2 linked regions of the Desulfurobacterium sp. TC5-1 genome follow. Each later gene encodes a partner of the first gene's protein in a complex. Links are inferred from orthologs where the notes say so. Each region holds a gene or a part of one and is shown on either strand. Other genes may lie near its edges.

The links.
Region 2: the proteins of tsaE (region 1) and tsaD are in contact, whole or in part, in a crystal structure (PDB 6N9A), measured with the Thermotoga maritima proteins. The link is inferred for Desulfurobacterium sp. TC5-1 from one-to-one orthologs. Residues at the interface, in WP_004082108.1 of Thermotoga maritima: Leu37, Gly38, Lys46, Lys57, Val59, Lys60, Ser61, Thr63, Phe64, Thr65, Leu66, Met67, Val69, Pro71, Tyr82, Arg83, Leu84, Asp86, Asp88, Phe89, Asp93, Ile128, Asp130, Glu131, Arg134; in WP_004082750.1 of Thermotoga maritima: Cys10, Asp11, Arg49, His50, Leu82, Gly84, Gly135, Gly136, Glu154, Thr155, Leu156, Asp157, Asp158, Ser159, Glu162, Asp165, Lys166, Arg169, Leu170, Tyr175, Lys213, Thr214, Leu217, Tyr218, Gln221, Arg222, Asn324.

What each region holds. Positions count from the first base shown.
Region 1 is NZ_ATXC01000001.1:262,098-265,288, reverse strand. Bases 307-3,171 are described here. They hold tsaE (tRNA (adenosine(37)-N6)-threonylcarbamoyltransferase complex ATPase subunit type 1 TsaE), read right to left. Parts: upstream 2,047-3,171; coding sequence 1,567-2,046; downstream 307-1,566. Other genes in these bases: dapC (succinyldiaminopimelate transaminase), read right to left, coding at 2,444-3,171; H153_RS0101375 (biopolymer transporter ExbD), read right to left, coding at 2,043-2,441; eno (phosphopyruvate hydratase), read right to left, coding at 307-1,583. In the rest of the region: more of eno, read right to left, coding at 300-306; more of dapC, read right to left, coding at 3,172-3,191. UniProt on the Escherichia coli protein: Required for the formation of a threonylcarbamoyl group on adenosine at position 37 (t(6)A37) in tRNAs that read codons beginning with adenine.
Region 2 is NZ_ATXC01000001.1:498,331-501,655, forward strand. What follows is about bases 86-3,084. They hold tsaD (tRNA (adenosine(37)-N6)-threonylcarbamoyltransferase complex transferase subunit TsaD), read left to right. Parts: upstream 86-1,088; coding sequence 1,089-2,081; downstream 2,082-3,084. Other genes in these bases: H153_RS0102465 (DUF3857 domain-containing protein), read left to right, coding at 86-1,092; H153_RS09060 (polyphosphate kinase 2 family protein), read left to right, coding at 2,086-2,889; H153_RS0102480 (DUF1439 domain-containing protein), read right to left, coding at 2,892-3,084. Outside these bases: more of H153_RS0102465, read left to right, coding at 1-85; more of H153_RS0102480, read right to left, coding at 3,085-3,325.

The sequences.
Region 1 (3,191 bases):
GACTCTGTCCTCAGGATGACAAGAAAAACAGAATTATTCTGAGCGCCCCTTCCCTGTCATTCTGAGCGAAGCGAAGAATCTCATCCTATTACCATAGACTCTTCGGCGCACAGCACCTCAGAGTGACAAAAAGGAAACGTCATTCTGAGCGAAGCGAAGAATCTCCCACCCGAACCCAGCGAAGAATCTCTTAGATCCTTCGGACTCTGTCCTCAGGATGACAATATTGACCGGGATGATGGGAAAAATATCTGAGGAGGTAACTTTTTAGAACGCCGGGCAGAAAGCCCGGCAATATTTTAAAGATTGTAAAACACGTCCATTCCTTTATAAACAGCGTTTCCGTTAAGGATTTCTTCAATCCTTAAAAGCTGATTGTATTTTGCGTTTCTTTCACTTCTGGCTGGCGCGCCTGTTTTTATTTGACCTGAGTTAACCGCAACAGCAAGGTCAGCTATAAACGGATCTTCCGTTTCTCCTGAACGGTGAGATATAACTGTAGTGTAGTTTGCCCTTTTAGCCATCTCAATAGCGTCAAGGGTTTCCGTTACGGTACCTATCTGGTTAAGCTTTATAAGAATTGAGTTGGCGAAACCGTCCTTTATCCCGAGTGCCAGCAGTTCTGTATTTGTTACGAAAACGTCATCACCTACAAGCTGAACTCTATTTCCAAGAGCCGCAGTTAGAAGTTTCCATCCTTCATAGTCGTTTTCGGCCATTCCGTCTTCAATGCTTATTATCGGATACTTGTCAACAAGATTTCTGTAAAAGTCTATAAGCTCTTCCCTTTTAAGAGTTTTACCTTCGCCTGAAAGTTCATAAACGCCGTCACCTTTGTAAAACTCTGAAGATGCAGCATCAAGCGCAAGCATAACATCTTCACCGGGCACGTATCCGGCATCTTCTATAGCCTTCATTATCACCTGAATTGCTTCTTCGTTTGAAGAAAGATTCGGTGCAAAACCACCTTCGTCACCAACGTTTGTTGAGTGTCCCATTTCTCTTAAAACTTTCTTAAGCGTGTGGTATATCTCAACACCCATTCTGAGGGATTCGGCAAATGTTTCACCGCCTACAGGCATTATCATGAATTCCTGAATGTCAACGTTGTTATCAGCATGAACGCCTCCGTTGAGGATGTTCATCATAGGAACCGGAAGCTCTTTTGCATTAACGCCACCTATGTATTTAAAAAGTGGCAGGTCAAGTTCAAGAGCAGAAGCTCTACAAACTGCCATTGAAACGCCAAGTATTGCATTTGCACCGAATCTGCTCTTGTTCTCCGTTCCATCAAGTTCAATCATAAGTCTATCTATGTTTGTCTGATCTGTTGATTCAAGACCTATAAGTGCAGGTGCTATTTCCTGATTCACGTTGTTAACGGCTTTCAAAACACCTTTTCCAAGGTATCTTTTTGGATCCTTATCTCTTAACTCAAGAGCTTCTCTCTCACCAGTTGATGCACCGCTTGGCACTGCCGCTCTTCCAACAACTCCCGTTTCAAGTGTAACTTCCACCTCTACCGTTGGGTTTCCTCTTGAATCAAGTATTTCCCTTGCCCTCACGTCAACTATTCTGGACATTTTCTCCTCCAAAAAGTTTTTCTATCTCTTTCAGTATCTTTTCATTTCCCGAAATCGTAAAAATTCTACCACTATTTTCCTGATGACACTCTATTTTTAGCTTTTCAAAAGGACATCCTTCAAGTATCTCTTCTGCAATTTCCGGCCATTCAATTACCTTCACTCTGCCGTCAAAAAGATACTCTTCAATACCGACAGGTTCCAAATCTTCAACAGACGAAAGCCTGTAAAGGTCAACGTGTACCAGTTTATCACCGTACTCCTGAATTATGATAAACGACGGGCTTGACACCTCTTCCGGTGAAATTCCAAGACCCTCAGCGATACCTTTGGTAATGCAGGTCTTACCGCAGCCAAGGTCTCCGTAAAGCAGGACAATAGTCCCTTCAGGAATAACTTTTCCTATGATTTTTCCCAAACGATGAGTGTCTTTGGCGGAAGGTACATACACTCTCAAAATCAACGTTCCGTCCTCTCACCAACAAGGGAAATTGTTGTGAAATTTGCTTTCCTTAGGCCGTCTATCACCTGAAACACATACATGTAGGGAGTCTCTCTATCCGCTCTTATGTAAACCCGCTCATTTTTCTTTAAAAGGGGTATAACCTGGCTTATATTTGTGTACGTTTTACCGTTGTAAAATATTTTTCCCCATTTATCTATCAGTATTTTATTTACTTTCTCATATTTGTTATAGCTTATTGGAGCCCCGCCTTTTGGAACGTGAATCTTAACTTCACCACCGGACATAAACTCGGTACTGACGGCAAGAAATATAACAAGCATAAGCGTAAGGTCAAGAATAGGTGAAAGTATAATTTGAGCAATGGGTTTTCTCCTGGTGGCTCTAAGGTTCAATCTCAGCTCCTCTTAATCGTTCTATGAGCTTCCTTCCACACCTTTACGGCTTCCCGGCACTCTTCCACCGACGGAACAAGGGCAATTCTGAAAAATCCTTCACCGCCGTTTCCGAAAAATTCACCCGGTGAAATCACTATACCGTATTTTAACAGATGAAGCGCGTAATCTTTTGATGAGACACCCTCAGGAACCTTTACCCAGAAGTAAAAAGTTGCTTTTACGTCTAAAAATTCAAGCCCTTCATTTTTAAAAAACTCTTCAAAGATTTCCTTCTTTTTCCTGAAAATTTCCCTTCTCTCTTCAACGTGCTTTTCATCTTTCCACGCTTCCCTTGCACCAATTTGAATAAATTCCGGTGAACCAACGCCGAAAGACGAGCGAAAACGGAGGTATTCTTTTATGATTTTATCATCGCCGGCTACAAAACCACTCCTATAACCAGTCATTCCGCTTCTCTTTGATAAAGAATGGAAAACCACAACATTTTCTTTTCCAACCTGAAGGGCTGACGGCGGCTTATCTTCAAAATATATCTCTGTGTAACATTCGTCTGAACATAGAATAATGTCGTATTCTCTGCATATTTCATAAATATCTTTAAGATAACTCATCGGTGCCACAGCACCTGTCGGATTATGGGGATAATTTATCCAGACTATCTTTGTCTCTTCTAAAATAGAAGGTTCAACTCTATCAAGCCTTAACAGAAAACCGTCTTCATACTTAAGCGTCAGCGGTGTTGGAGTG
Region 2 (3,325 bases), 240 kb from region 1 along the record:
AATACGGAAGAAAAAATAAGGGCAATTTATAATTTTGTTTCGCAAAACATAAGATATGTTGGACTTGAGTTTGGTATTAACGGTTATAAGCCTCATACTGCATCTTCTATTTTGAAAAATAGATACGGTGATTGTAAAGATCACGCTACGCTTCTCATCGCCATGCTCAGGGTTATTGGCGTAAAAGGATATCCCGTTTTGATTCCAACGTCAGATATTGCCAATATGGATATTTCTATGCCTATGCCGACGGCGTTTAATCACGAAATTGCTGCTATTAGATGGCACGGTAAATGGTTGTTTCTTGACACTACCAGTGATAACGTTCCGTTTGGTGAGCTTCCCGTTATGGATCAGGGGAGAAAGGTATTAATAGTAGATCTTGAAAATGGGAAAGCAATTCTTTCGGAAACACCTATTTTTCCGTCATCTTCAAATGTTGAAGGTTTTTCGGGTAACTTTAAAATAGATGAAAATGGTGCTCTACAGGGAAATATGAAATTTTACTATTCAGGTGTTTATGCCCATAGGGAAAGGGCGGTTTTGCTTTCCATGGAAAATCAAAGGCAGATAGAAAGATTTTTAGAAAATAACGCTGTTTCCGTTATTCCCGGATTTGATGTAGATAATTATACTATTTCAGATTACAAAGATATTAACAGGAAGAAGATTTACTATTCTGTTAATGGTAAGGCGTCTATTTTTGCAACGAAAACGAAACATTTGATGCTTTTTCATGTTCCGGCTCCCTGTTATTTAAAACTTATTGGTCTTGTGGCACCTAAAAAGAGGAAATATCCTTACGTTATAGGTTATAAGATGATGAAGCGTTCTTCTGTAAGTATTGCCATTCCGTCAGGCTACACTCTTTTTTTCTTACCTGAGAACTTCAACTATTCTTCTGATATAGGTTCAATATCTGTTTGGTGGAGTAGTAAAGAAAATGGTAAAATAAGGTTTAATATGGAAATGGTACTTAAAAAAGATAAAATTTCACCAGAGGATTATAAAGAATTGAGGAAACTTTTTAATCTCACGGTGAAGACGCTACAGAATCAAGTAATAATTCTCGGGAAGGAAAGTAAAAGATGAAAGTGGTGGGAATAGATACATCGTGTGATGATACGGCTGTTGCTGTTTATGATGCTGAAGAAAACAGAATCCTGTCGAATGTTGTTTCATCTCAGTATGAAGCTCACAGGGTTTACGGTGGCGTTGTTCCTGAAATTGCCGCCAGGGAACATCTTAAAAACATAGACATTATTTTTAACGAAGCTCTTGAGAGAGCAGGAATAGGTGTTGCAGATATAGATCTTGTTGCTGTAACTTATACCCCTGGACTTTTACCCGCTCTACTTGTTGGCTTGACGTTTGGAAAAGGTGTAGCCTTCGCGGAGTATATTCCTTTTAAAGGTGTTCATCACATAGAGGCACACATGTTTTCACCTTTTATAGAGAAAGAGCCTGAATTTCCATTTTTGTCTCTTGTTGTAAGTGGTGGACATACAATGATTTCTCTCGTTCGTTCCCTTGGGAACTATAAACTTTTAGGGAAAACGCTTGATGATGCTATTGGAGAGGCCTTTGACAAGGTTGCAAAGATGCTTGGATTAGGATATCCAGGAGGACCTGTTATAGATAAGATTTTTCAGAATTACAGGGAAAGTTATCTTGTCCTTCCCAGGCCTCAGGCACGGGGCGTTAATATGAGTTTTAGCGGTTTAAAGACGGCTGTAAGGCGGTTGATAGAGGGGGGGTATTCAAAGGAGATGATAGCTGCTTCTTTTCAGAAGACTGCTATAGATTACGTCATTGGAAAGTTGAGAAAGGCGGTTAGAGAGACAGGAATAAGAAGGATATCCGTTTCAGGAGGTGTTTCTGCAAACAGTTATTTAAGAAAAAGGTTAAAAGAGCTTGAATATAGCGAGAGAGTTAAAGTTTTTTTGCCGGAAATGCAGTTTACTTCGGATAACGGTGCGATGATAGCGTATGTTGGATACTTGAGATTTAGGAAAGCAGAAGGTATAGGGGATCCTTTTACGCTTAACGCCTATCCATCTCTTCCAATAACAGGGGTTTGATTTTATGTTTGAGCGGTACATCGTAACACCGGACAGGCCTTTTGATTTAAATGGTATTGATTCAGGTTTTACAGAAGGTTTTAAGAGTAAAAAAGAAGTTGAAGAAGAGTTTCAGAAACTAAAAAAAAGGCTCTGTGAGCTTCAGGATGTTCTCTATGCGGAAGGGAAGCGAAAGATTTTGATTGTTTTGCAGGGCATGGATACCGCTGGTAAGGACGGGACGATAAAGCATGTTTTTAAAGAGGTTCACCTTCAGGGAATAAAGGTCGTAAGCTTTAAGAAACCTACTGAAGAAGAGCTTTCTCACGATTTCCTCTGGCGCGTTCATAAGCACACTCCAGGGAAGGGTGAAATTGTAATATTTAACCGAAGCCACTATGAAGATGTTTTGATTGTGAGGATTCATCACCTTGTTCCTGAAAAGCTTTGGATGAAGCGGTATGAGCATATAAGAAATTTTGAAAAGATGCTGTTTGATGAAGGAACAACGATTTTAAAGTTTTACCTTCACATAAGCAAAGAAGAGCAGAAAAAGAGGTTACTTGAGAGGCTTAATAACCCTAAAAAGAGATGGAAACTTCACGCTGAAGATGTGAAAGAGAGGAGGCACTGGGATGAGTACATTAAGGCTTACAATGATGCCATTTTTGAGACGAGTACTATATACGCGCCGTGGTTTATTATTCCTTCGGACAAAAAGTGGTTTAGGAACTACCTTGTTGCCAGGATAATAGTTAAAAAGCTTGAATCCCTCAACATGAAGTATCCAGAACCAGAAAAGGGTATAAAAAACCTTAAAATAGAATAACTTTAGAGCCCTATTTTTATAAGCAAGGCATTCCCCGATATTTCAATGGATTTGACCTGCTTTCTGTACCTGAGATTAACCCTGTATATGGGTATCTTTCTAAAAGTAGATTGGATAACATCCTTTATAATATTTTTTAGGGCCGGCATTTTATTTGATATTACCATTTTGCCGTTTATTGAAAGTTCTTCTATTGATGGTTCTACCAGATAAATTTTTCCTGTTGCAGGTTCGTACTTTACATTACCAGATATGTAAGCACTACCGGATATAGATAAAAATGGAGGCATTTTTACCTTAACGGTTATGCCGGTATAAATTTTTCCGTTTTCTATGTTTACCATTGGTTCTTCCAGTCTAACAACGAAAGAATCGGTTTCCCTTGTTATAGGAAAGCTCTTTCTGAGCTGAGTCTCTATTTTTTCTGGAGTAACTT